Regions from separate parts of the Simiduia curdlanivorans genome, predicted to be linked through region 4. Evidence: predicted binding sites of a transcription regulator. Region 4 holds the regulator's gene; each other region holds the start of a gene.
The links. The regulator sigma-54, encoded in region 4, starts transcription at its own class of promoters, with help from an activator protein. The targets are predictions, from matches to a motif close to TGGCACANNNNTTGCNNT.

Region 1: the regulator sigma-54 is predicted to act here: its motif matches at 2,226-2,243, upstream of QWY82_RS19545 (PEP-CTERM sorting domain-containing protein).
Region 2: the regulator sigma-54 is predicted to act here: its motif matches at 1,077-1,094, upstream of QWY82_RS13745 (flagellar basal body-associated FliL family protein).
Region 3: the regulator sigma-54 is predicted to act here: its motif matches at 1,093-1,110, upstream of QWY82_RS05920 (alginate export family protein).

The regions. Positions count from the first base shown of each region.
Region 1 covers NZ_JAUFQG010000006.1:1,280,830-1,283,922, reverse strand. Annotated here, with positions in the region: gene QWY82_RS19570 (CobW family GTP-binding protein) at 1-333, shown strand, start outside; gene QWY82_RS19565 (hypothetical protein) at 319-495, opposite strand; gene QWY82_RS19560 (hypothetical protein) at 579-1,061, shown strand; gene QWY82_RS19555 (hypothetical protein) at 1,176-1,487, opposite strand; gene QWY82_RS19550 (cysteine-rich CWC family protein) at 1,755-1,991, opposite strand; gene QWY82_RS19545 (PEP-CTERM sorting domain-containing protein) at 2,314-2,916, shown strand.
Region 2 covers NZ_JAUFQG010000004.1:3,096,916-3,100,008, reverse strand. Annotated here, with positions in the region: gene fliM (flagellar motor switch protein FliM) at 1-486, opposite strand, end outside; gene QWY82_RS13745 (flagellar basal body-associated FliL family protein) at 496-1,029, opposite strand; gene QWY82_RS13740 (flagellar hook-length control protein FliK) at 1,548-2,975, opposite strand.
Region 3 covers NZ_JAUFQG010000004.1:1,300,662-1,303,754, reverse strand. Annotated here, with positions in the region: gene QWY82_RS05925 (type IV pili methyl-accepting chemotaxis transducer N-terminal domain-containing protein) at 1-402, opposite strand, end outside; gene QWY82_RS05920 (alginate export family protein) at 1,241-2,419, shown strand; gene katG (catalase/peroxidase HPI) at 2,518-3,093, opposite strand, start outside.
Region 4 covers NZ_JAUFQG010000004.1:1,992,110-1,995,202, reverse strand. Annotated here, with positions in the region: gene lptA (lipopolysaccharide transport periplasmic protein LptA) at 1-123, shown strand, start outside; gene lptB (LPS export ABC transporter ATP-binding protein) at 125-850, shown strand; gene QWY82_RS08885 (RNA polymerase factor sigma-54) at 988-2,532, shown strand; gene hpf (ribosome hibernation-promoting factor, HPF/YfiA family) at 2,643-2,933, shown strand; gene ptsN (PTS IIA-like nitrogen regulatory protein PtsN) at 2,938-3,093, shown strand, end outside.

The DNA of each region.
Region 1 (3,093 bases), on a different contig from region 4:
CTGTTATCGTTGGCACCGCAGTACAACAGCCAAGGCTTGGTATTTAAGCACAAATACGCCGATGGCTTTCACGCCTATGGCTGGGCCTTTGCCCCAGAGCTGGTTTTTTCCTCCGAGGCGCTAGAGCACTGCTTGCTCGGGTTAAGCTGCGAGCGATTAAAAGCGGTTATGATCACGCACACCTGTGTGCGAGGGTTTAACCTAGCTGATGGCGTTTTGAGCGTGACCGAACTCGATGATTGCTTCGATTCGCGGCTAGAGCTTATTAGCCTTGAGGCTATCGATGTTGCCAGCCTTGAAGCGCGGTTACTGGCCTCCCTAGTAGCTTCTTAGCTGCAAACTCGCATTCTCTAAACACCAGCGTTTTATCTGCAGCTTGTCTGCCGCTTGGGCGCAGCGGAAGTCGGTTGCCACCAATCTACCTTCTGCCATCAAGCGCCTTAGCGCCACGGCATCAATTTCGACCATCAGGGTGTGTTCCAGAGAATTTTTCATTTTCATGGCTCCTGTACTTGTCAGCGCGGAAAAGACTCGTTATCTTACATGCAAATGATAATCGTTATCAACAAGGTGTTTGCATGGAGTATTTATGTTTACGGCATCGGGTGCAGGTGGCTCGATCTGCCGAGGTGGCACAGCAGTTGTGGCGCGGCGCATTTTGCCACGGCCAAGAGGCCTATCTACGCGGTCACTGGCAGGCCGCCGAGCGTTTCTTTGGCTGTACCTTTGCGATCGCAAAAATTCGCATGAATGATGTGAGCCAGGGGCAATTGAGTGCGTTTGATGAAACGCAGTTGGTGGTGTCGGCTGAATATTTTGCCCAAGTCTTGGCTCAGTTATCGAAATTTTCCGAGGCCGATGCCGTGTTGCAATTTGTTCGTCACCATTTACTGCGTAAACTGGCACAGAAAAATAGCACGCAGAATAAATCGTCTTGTTTGAAACTTTATGTGAAAACAATTGACGCGATGGGATTAAAAATTGCCGAGCAGCATGTCGCTAATCATGTTAATGCCATGACTGTTTTGGAAAGGAAAAAAATGCGTAGCCGCACTCATTAATAAAATTCGGCGGTCAATAGCAAAGCCCAGTAAGCGCTTTGCTATTGATGCGCCGGTCTGTCAATGGTCGACAGCAGGAGAGCAATGAAACGGTAAGAACAACACTATTTATTGTTATCGCGTGCTGGCTTTAAATTCTTGTAGCGCTGTGTTGTATTCGTCGGCGACTGCGTAAATCTGATCGACTAGCGCGTTGTGTTTACGGCTTGAATTAACACATTTCAAGTGCTCTTTCGCCGCGTTGATGTAGCTTTTAATCTCACTTTGGGCGCTTAACATGCTTGCAGTGCTACGCTCGGTAGCTGCAGGAACCGCTGGCGCAGCAGGTGCTGTGGACATGTCACAGGTGGCCGCTGTTGCAGTACCGGTCATCATGACTAAAGTGCTCATGGCAATAATTGTTGAAGCGCGTGTCATTAATCGCATGGTAAATACCTCTGTCTCGTCATCATCAGTAAGCTAATGGGTGTCGGCGTTTTGCCTGACTGCACGACTAGTATTGCATCTGCTGTGCCAATTTTTACAAAACGACTTTTTTTGTATTTTTGCGCAATTTTAATTCGATAAGCTTAAAAAAATATTATTAATATTTCCTGTTTTGTCATGACAGTAAAAAGCGATAGATAAGGGGGCGCTAAAATAGGGCGCAAGAAATTGCCTTTTTGCTGGCTTGCACTGATATCGTGCAAAAAATTATTGCGGGTCAAGCCTGCTATTCATTAAGCAGGTTTTACACAAACAGACTTTATTGGCCTGGGTGCTATTGAGCGCCTGCCGGCTGTTAGTCATGGGTTCGATTTGCATACACCAACAGGCGCTTGTCTCTGGCTGTTCGACTAGAGCGCACTGATTGGGTTGCCGGCAGTTGGGGCAAATAGTTTGCGCTTGTTGCTTTGATGGCTTCAGGTCATTGGCGTTCATAGCGTTCATAGCGTTCTCGGGCGGTGGCTGGAAGAAGCGGTTAGTGTTGCTAGCTTACTCGCCCTTGGCCTTAGACACGACGTGCACCCCTAGTGAGGGAAGGTTGTACCCGTGGGCTGGCATAGATTGATCGGGTTGAAGTATCAGTTTCGCACGGTTGATTGTCGATTTTTTTTACATTTAGTTGGCTCGACGGTGCATGGAAATTCAGTAATATGTTGATTTTTAATAGGTTTTTAAGGTTGGCTCAGTGCTTGCTTTTAAACGGATTCAGGGTGCAATCGTTAATAGTGGATTTGCAGACTTTTGATTTCAATGGATTGGTTAATTTATGTACAAACTAGCAAAGTATTCAGTCGCCTTAGTTTTAGGCTTGGTATTGGCCGCCTCTGCCAACGCTAACTTAATTGTTAACGGTAGCTTTGAAGATAATGATGTTGCCGAAGGCACCTGGCAATATTTCGCAGCCGATGATGTGAATGGCTGGGATGGCAGCAATATTGAGATTTGGGATGGTTTGAACGGTGTTGCCTCGGCCGTGGGCGAGCAGCATGCTGAATTAAATGCGCACCCCTACGCCGGTGAGTTTTCTATTTTCCAGAACTTCGCCACTGTGGTTGGCCAAAGCTATGATGTGTCTTTCTTCTATAGCGCCCGTCAAAGCAATGCCGAGTCCTTCGCTTATAGCGTGGGTTCGTTGATGGGTGAATTAACCGATCACGTGGTTGGCACCTGGAGCCAGTTTCAGGGTAGCTTCATTGCGTCGAGCGAAATGTCGCAGATTCGCTTTACGTCAATCACCAATGGCACTGTGGGTAACTTTCTCGACGGTGTTGTGGTAGCCGCTAGCGTACCTGAGCCGGGTTCATTGGTTTTGTTGGCCCTCGGTTTATTTGGCCTTGGTTTTGCCCGCAAAAGTATCGCTCGCTCTTAGTCCGCGCGAACCTCTCTCTAGGTTCTGCCTGTTTAGAAGCCGCTCTTGTAGCGGCTTTCTGCTTTCTGTGCCAACCGACTTTTTATCGGCCGGCTGCCGCGTTATCGAACTCTTGCTTGCACCGGCGCGGACATTCTATAAAATTCGCCGATTAACGCCGGCGCCAATTTGTCGCGG
Region 2 (3,093 bases), 1.1 Mb from region 4:
TAAATCGATAAAGGCCTGCTCTAGTACAATCTGCACCACACGCAGTTCAGTGGGGGTAAATTCCCGACCTTCAATTTTGGCATGGCGACCGTCGCCGCCAAAAAAATTATCAACCAGCTTGAACACAAGCTTGGCATCCAAAATCAGCAAGGCCGTGCCGCGTAACGGCCGAAACTTCACCATATTTAAGCTGGTAGGCACATACAGGGTATGTACATATTCACCAAATTTTTGAATCTGTATGCCACCAGAAGATACATCTGCGGTGCGGCGCAACAAGTTAAACATGCTGATGCGCATGTAGCGCGCAAAGCGTTCGTTAATCATTTCTAAGGTGGGCATACGCCCGCGAACGATACGATCTTGACTGGTTAAATCATAGGATTTGACCGAGCCCGGCTCATCGTCGGAATCGGTATCTATATCGCCATCATCGACACCGTGGAGTAAGGCATCAATCTCGTCTTGTGATAATAGATCTTGCACCCTTGACCCCTACTGCATCACGAAGTTGGTAAACAGCACTTGCTCGACGCCAGGCTTACCAATTTCAATTTCAATTAAGCGCTGAATTTCTGCCAGCGCTTGTTGACGTAAAAGTTCTTTGCCTTCATGGGTCTGCAAGTCCTCATAGACTTGGCCACCGAGCAACATTACTAAGGCATTGCGAATCATCGGCATGTGTAACTCAACAGCGGCGACAACATCCGGTTCGCGAATCTTTAAGGTCACCTCCGCTTGCAAAAATCGCTGCCGGCCTCGCGATTGAAAGTTGACAATAATGGCTGGTTTCAAAGGGAAATAGACTGCTGGAAGTTTTACTACAGGCGCAGTCGCTTCACCCTCTTCATCGCCTTCTGCTGCAACGGCCGCTTCTTCACCGCTAAACATTTTCAGAGCAAACAAGGTGCCGCCCACAGAGATACCAACCAAAACCATGCCTAAGACAATTAAAATGATGAGTTTTTTCTTGCCGCCAGCGCCTTCAGGTGCGTTTTCTACTTCGGGTGTTTCATTTGGTTTTGCCATGTCAAAAGTCCGTCGTTTTGACAACTAAAAATCCCATATAAAGGGTTCCAGCAAACTGCGTGCCATATGCGACTAGGCTCCCGCAAGACCTTAACACCTAGAGGTTTAACCAAAGACTTGCGCTATGGCACAAAGCACAGTTTGTGCAGTAGAAGTGTAGTTCACTGATGCGACGAACTAACCGTGAGCGCCGACTTTTTGGCGGCGCGTTGCTAGGGAACCTCTGAATAACTCCGGTACCGCTCTGCGTGACCTGTAGCGGTCAGCCGCAAGGCGAGTTTCGCAGCTAATGGCCTTAGCCCTTAGCAAGAAGCTCAACGTAGCGGAGGCCGCTAAAGGCCGCGCCCTGCGGGGCTTCCAGCAAATTCCGTGTGAGTTGGGGGCGGCCATCCGCTTGCGACTTCTCGACAGACCCCGGTATGCCTTCGAAGCCGCGCCTAGCCCACGAAATTTGTTGGAAGCCAGAGCGGCACCAGAGTTATTCAGAGGTTCCCTAGATGAGGTTAAGCGTGCGTTAATTAGACAAAGTGGTCGACAAGTTGGCTGGATACCTTGGACGCGATCATTTGCACATCACTGTCTAGCTTGTCGTCATCTTGCGGATTACCGGAGCGAGGCTGACTGTCGCCCTGCTCTTCGCGCTGCTGGAAGGATTGATCTGACACATCGACATCCACAAGGTCGAGACCTTGGCCTTCGAACATTTCCCTTAAGCGCAACGCGTGTTGATCTAACGCGTCGCGCACCTGCGCACTGTGACTAACGAAGGTAATGCTCACTTGGTCGTGCTGCACGCTGACCTTGACTTGGAGCGGCCCCAATTCTGGTGGATCTAACTGAATTTCTGCCGATTGCAGCTTTTGTGACACCATCCAAACAACCCGCTCGCCAGCCGACTGAGCCCAGTGCGGTTGACTAACTGGAACAGTGATGGGTTGCACTCGACCATTAAGGCTGTTGGCACTTGTGGACAAAGTGCTGGAGATGCTCGACATTGCGTCACTCGAGCCTTTCTTAAGCGCGGCCGCTGGATGATCCAGCGATTGGGCGATTTTTATGCTATCTGCATCGGCCTGCATTATTAGGGCAGCCGCGAGTACTTTTTGGCTCGGGCTTTGTAAGAGCTTATCGTTAACTGCCGTCGCCACCTGGCCCTTTACAGGGCTATCCACATCGAGTTCACGCCCTAAATTCAGTGTTGCATCCTCCGCGCTTGTGAGCCCCAGGTTTACGAGGCCCTCGCCGGCTTTAAGTGCCTGGGGCGAAACTGTCATCTGCCCCGCTTGCGGTGCGGATAACAAAGCCATATTTGCGCCGGCCAGTGGCTCAGAAACGCCTAGCACGCCAGTCAAATCTGTCACACCTGCAGCGCCACCAGAGAGATAACTGGACGCAAGAAGAGTGCTCCCCTCTAGCTCGGCGAGTGCCGCCAGCGGATTTTCGCCTAGTTGAACCGCTATGCCAACACCATCGACACCTAAACCAAGGCGGTTGTGGCTTGCTGCAAGCTGAAATTGCGGTATTGAAAGCCCTAAGGGCTCCGCTAAACCATCTGGTCGCGGTAAATCTTGCCGCTCTGCGGGCACGACATATGAGGCCTGTTCATCGGTGTGAGTGTCGTTTTGAGCCATATGCGCTTCGGCTGAGCCTTTATCATGTTCAGCGCTTGCGGAGGATGCCTGCTGTTTGGTTGCAGATTGATCGACTTCAGAGCCCTCGTCCTTCACAGCCTTAGATGCACTTGCAGCTGAGTCGGCTGGTTTAGCTTCCCGAGCGACGCTTTTTTGTTCTGGCTCTCTTTTAGGCTTAGGGGTTGCCCGTGTGTGCTGCACCTGCGCATCCGCCATCGCGGTTTTAAAACCATCCTCTCGTGCTACGGGTTTTGATTTCGCACCTAAAGACATCAACGCACTCAACCCGCTTATTGCCGCTTGGTTTATGCTCATAACTACAACCCCATGGTTAATAACCGGCAACAATTTGCCCCATTAAGGCAAATATTGCTGCTCATCCAAACACTAAGACCTCTTGCAAAGGCCTTAATGGATCTAGTACTGGAGGTAT
Region 3 (3,093 bases), 690 kb from region 4:
TACCACTTCGCCCAAGCCCGTTTTGGAAATTTTTTCTAATAGGCCCACGTATCTATTCGCCTCAACCAATATACGGTCACTCGCCAGCAATAATTTTTCTGCATTGGCATCGCTAGCCTCAGATAGGGCTAGTGCACGATAGGCCTGCCACAGAGATTTTACTCGATCGAGATCAGGCGCCAAGGATTTTGCGGCGGTAAAATTCTCTAGGGCCGAAAGATTACTCTCAAAGCGTTCAATGCCGCGCACCACCCTATCTCGCCCTTTTGGGCTCTGCGGCTGAATAATTGTTAACAGATAACTCTGCGCAATGCGCTGTGACAACATTCTTTGTTCGCCCGCGCGATTGACCGCTTCGCCGATACTCATCTCCGCATGAGCCAACATACTGATGGCAGTCAAAAAAAGTACCGACACACTTGGCAAAAATCTGATAAAGGCAAACCGGTGACATAAACCCATGATGTTGAACTCCAAAGCGTAGCTAGACTTGATCCCCTGAATTCAAATCTGCACGAACCAGGCCAATAGCCTAGGCCTTGCGGCAGCCACCACTAAAACCTGCGCAACTCATGATGCGCCGGCCTTTTCCAATTTATTGAAACTAGATTGAGAGTCGCTTTCAGAGCACCTCATGCCACCCGAGAGTGCACGCAATCCCCATTAAGGTGCGAAGCGTAAGTCGCCCACCGTCTCTCTTTTGTCGTTTCCGCCCCAACGCGCGAGGCAGGCGAGGAAACATCGCTGGCGCAACCGACCCAATTTGACGCACAAATTTAAAATATCGAACCATTTTGGCTCTCTGCCTAAGTCATTCATCGACTCTTTCAAACGCCGGCACCGCCTCTAAACAATAAATTATAAATATATTTATCTCAGGTCTAGGCCGAATACACCGCCAAAAACTTAGCTAATCCTTCGCTCAACATAGACTGTCGAGCAACACCTAAATCCGCCTTAAAGCCTTTACCGTTAAGGTGTGGCCCGCGATCTTGCCTGAGAAATTAAATTCGCGCGCAACCAACATACAAGTCTTTTTCGCTCACCCTTCATCCACTTAAGATCAGGAACTTCAAAGGCGCGACTTAGTTTTGGCATACATATTGATACCCATAAAGTGTTACTCGCCAAACACCAATGAGTAGCGACACGCACAGCTTGATACAAATCAACAACACCTAGACCAGACACACATAAGGTGTAAGCGTTCACCATTATCGAAGACCATAGAGAGTGAGATATGAAAAAAGTTTACTTGTCATTGGCTATCGCAGCCGCCGCATCATCGCCCTACGCCTTAGCAGATTCAGCGCTCGAGACCTTCATGAAAGAAAGTAAAACCAATATCGATTTTCGCTATCGGTTTGAAAGTGTTGAACAAGATGGCATCGATAAAGATGCCGTCGCGAACACCCTCCGCTCGCGCTTGAGCTTTGTTTCAGGCAACGTAAGCGGGTTCAGCCTGGGTTTAGAATTCGATGACGTACATCATTTAGGCGATGATAATTTTAACAGCACCAGCAACGGCAATAGCACTTACCCGGTTGTCGCAGATCCAGACGGCACCGACATTAATCAATTTTACGCAAAATACGTGAGCGGTAGCTTTGCAGCCACCGGCGGCCGCCAGCGCATTAATCTCGACGATCAACGCTTTGTTGGTGGTGTGGCGTGGCGCCAGAACGAACAAACTTACGATGGCGCTAGATTACAGTTCGGCAGTGGTTCGCTTAGCGGCGAGTACAGCTATGTATCTCAGGTGAATCGTATCTTCGGGCCCGAAGGCGCCAACGCGACCCTAGATGGCGATGTGCATTTACTGAACGCAGCCTGGAGCTTAAGCGATGCGCAGAAAGTCGTCGGTTTCTACTACGATATGGATTTTGAAAACGCCGCTGCGGCATCAAACCAAACCTATGGTCTGCGCTACGAAGGAAAGTTTAAACCCGCAAGCGTAATAGCAAGTTACGCGGCACAATCCGAAGCGGGCGACGGCGCAGAGTACAGCACAGACTATTATTTGCTCGAAGCTAAAGGCGTCTTGGCCGAAAAATTTAACTGGACAGTGGGTTACGAAGTCTTAGGCTCAGACGATGGTGCAAAAGGGTTTCAAACACCACTGGCAACAGGTCATAAATTTCAAGGTTTCGCGGATAAGTTTCTTGGCACCCCAGCAAACGGTGTAGAAGACGCCTATATAGGTGCAGGCGCCAACGTGGGGCCACTAAAATTGGCTTTGACTTACCACGATTTTAAAGCGGCGGAAGGCAGTGCTAATTACGGTACAGAATGGGACGCCGTGATAGCCTACCCAATTAACAAGCAGGTCACCACCTTGCTTAAGTTCGCTGATTATCAAGCTAAGGATTACGCATCGGACACGCAAAAGATTTGGCTGCAAGTTCAGATTTCACTCTAAAGCTGCTCGAACGCTAATCAATAAAAATGCCTCCGTTACAGGAGGCATTTTTAACATCACGAAAATAATTACTATTTACGTCTAGCTACATCTACCGTCTATTGCAAATCAAACCTATCAGCTTGCATAACTTTTACCCAAGCACTGATGAAGCTCTTGGCAAACCGCTCTTGAGCACCATCATACGCATAGCTTTCAGCCACGGCGCGTAACTCTGAGTTCGAGCCAAATATCAGATCTACTGGCGTTGCAGAGTATTTAACTTTGCCCGTTTTTCTATCGAAGCCTTCGTATAGACCATCGACTTTACTCTTGCGCCATTGAGTTGACATATCCAGTAAATTGACAAAAAAGTCATTGGTTAAAACGCCAGGCTGCGCGGTAAAAACACCATTTTTACTACCATCGGCATTCGCATTGAGGACCCGCATACCGCCAATCAACGCCGTCATCTCTGGCACGGTTAAGTTCAATTGATCAGCCTTATCCACCAACATTTCGGCCGGCGTACGATAAGTGCCGCTGGTATCAAAATAGTTTCGGAACGCATCCGCCTTTGGTTCCAATAATGCGAAGGATGCTATATCCGTTTGTGCTTGACTGGCATCACCTCTGCCAGACTTAAAAGGCACCTCAAGCTTCATTCCAGCGTCGCTCGCCGCTTTTTCAATAGC
Region 4 (3,093 bases):
GGCGATATTATTAACTACGACATTCATCTCGCGCTGGTGGAAGCCGGCAGCCGAGACAGTAATAATTCCCGGGTAAAAATGATTCTTCAACCCCAGAAAAAAAACAGCGACGCGAAGGAATAGCATGGCTAAATTAAGTGCATTAAATTTGGCCAAAAGTTACAAGGGTCGGCGTGTCGTTATCGATGTGTCCATGGAGGTCAACAGCGGTCAAATCGTCGGCCTACTCGGCCCCAATGGGGCAGGCAAAACCACCTGTTTTTACATGATTGCGGGCCTGGTGGAAAATGACGCCGGGCGCGTATTAATCGACGATAAAAACCTGACGGGCATGCCCATCCACGGCCGCGCGCGCGCCGGTATCGGCTATCTACCCCAAGAAGCGTCCGTATTTCGCAAGCTCACCGTGGCCAACAATATTCTCGCCATACTGGAGACGCGCAAGGAGCTCAACCGCAAGCAACGCCTCGCACGCATGGAAGCATTGCTCGAAGAATTTCACATCACCCATATTCGAGACAGCCTAGGCATGGCACTTTCTGGCGGCGAGCGACGACGCGTAGAAATTGCACGGGCATTGGCCACTGAGCCGCAGTTTATTTTGCTGGACGAGCCCTTTGCTGGGGTAGACCCAATTTCCGTGGGCGACATTAAAAACATCATCAAACACCTCAAAGAACGCGGTATAGGCGTGCTTATTACCGATCACAATGTGCGCGAAACTCTCAGTATCTGCGAGAAAGCCTATATCGTCAGCGAGGGGCATATCATCGCAGAAGGCGACGCCAATACTGTGCTAGCCAACCAGCGAGTCCGCGAGGTTTATTTAGGTGATCAATTCACTCTCTAATTTTAATTTACCCTACGGCTCATAAAGGCATGGAGCTTGCTTGTCAATATTGCCTGAGCCCTGACGGATGACTACACTAAGACCATACCTCGGCGAAGTTGCGAGGCACTACCTTAAAGGATGTTAGTCATCAAACCATGAAGCCATCACTACAGCTCAAGCTAGGTCAACAACTGACCATGACGCCGCAGTTGCAGCAGGCCATCCGGCTGCTGCAGTTGTCCACCTTGGATTTGCAAGCGGAAATTCAGGAGGCGCTAGAATCCAACCCCATGCTCGAAATATCAGAGGGCGAAGACGGGGCACAGGACACAGAGGCCAGTAGCGATGTCAGCGAACCTAGCGACCCAGAATTTAACAGTGCCAAAGAATCTACCGAAACCAACCTACAAGAATTAAACACGCCGGAAACTTCACCCGATAACAACCAGTCCAATGAGATGGATAGTGACTGGAACAACGACATACCCGACGACCTGCCGGTCGACACCAACTGGGACGACATCTACACCTCCGGCCCAGCCAGCAGCGGTTCAGGCAGCGACGAAGACCGCGATTACGAGCGCGGCGATAGCACCGGCGAAAGCCTGCAGGAACACCTGCTGTGGCAGCTCAATTTAACCCCCATGAGCGACAGGGACAGAGTCATCGCCCTATCGATCATCGACGATATCGAACCGAGCGGCATGCTGGGCAACCCCATCGGCGACATAGCCGAGGGCCTCAATCAAGAACAGGAAATGCTCGAAGACCCGGTTGAACTGGACGAAGTGTTAGCGGTTCTCCATCGCATTCAACAGTTTGACCCGGTCGGTGTCGCCGGCCAAGACTTGGCCGAGTGCCTACTTATCCAACTGCGAACACTGCCAACTACTACACCTTTCCTAGATGCTGCTAAGCTTATTGTTAAGGATCATTTAGCGCTGTTAGGCAATCGCGATTACAAGCAACTGATGCGGCGCTGTAAACTTAAAGAAGCTGAGCTGGCAGAGGTAATCGGGTTAATTCAAACCCTAAACCCGCGCCCCGGCGAACAAATCGCACAGGCCGATACTGAATATGTTGTTCCAGATGTCTTTGTCAGTAAGAAGCAGGATCGCTGGTTAGTGGAACTTAACCCAGACATAGCGCCTAAAATACGCATTAACGCTGGTTACGCCTCGCTCGTCAAACGGGCAGATACCAGCCCAGATAACAACTTCATGCGCGACCATTTGCAAGAGGCGCGCTGGTTCCTCAAGAGCCTGCAAAGCCGCAACGAAACCCTGCTCAAGGTCGCCAGTTGCATCGTCGAAAAGCAAATGGGCTTTTTTGAATCCGGCCCCGAGGCCATGCGCCCTATGGTACTGCACGACATTGCAGAAGAAGTTGGCATGCACGAGTCCACCATCTCCCGCGTTACCACACAAAAGTATATGCACACCCCGCGGGGCATCTTCGAGCTGAAATACTTTTTCTCCAGCCACGTCAGCACGGATGCGGGTGGAGAGTGCTCATCCACCGCGATTCGCGCCATTATTAAGAAGCTGGTGGCGGCTGAGAATCCGAAAAAACCCTTAAGCGACAGTAAAATCACCACCCTGCTTGAAGAGCAAGGCATTCAGGTAGCGCGCAGAACTATCGCTAAATACCGAGAGTCATTGGGCATTGCAGCATCCAATGAACGCAAGAGATTGATCTAAACGCTAGATCAAGCAACACCGCTACACCCTAGTTTTAGGCGCCCAGCTTTGGGGTTTGCACCAAAAAAGGGCAGTTGACAGCAAAAGCAGCGACACAAAGGAGCAGCCGAATGCAAATAAATATCAGCGGACACCACCTAGACCTGACCGACGCCATAAAAGATTACGTCCATGCAAAGCTGGAAAAGCTCGAGCGACACCACGACCGAATAACCAGTATCAACACCATACTAAGTGTTGATAAACTACAGCAAAAGGCGGAAGCGACAGTACACGTCAGTGGCGCTGAATTTTTCGCTGATTCAGAGTCTCAGGATCTCTATGCAGCCATAGACCTGCTCTCTGATAAGCTAGATCGCCAACTAATTAAACACAAAGAAAAACTCCGAAGCCATCGATAACCCTATGCAGTTTGAAACCCTTCTAGCCCCTCGCCGTGTACAACACGGTGTAGAGGGCGTCAGTAAAAAGCGCGTGCTTGAGACGATCGCCAACATCATCGCCACTGATATACCCAGCCTAGATGCCGATACACTATTTCGCAGCTTAATCGCGCGTGAA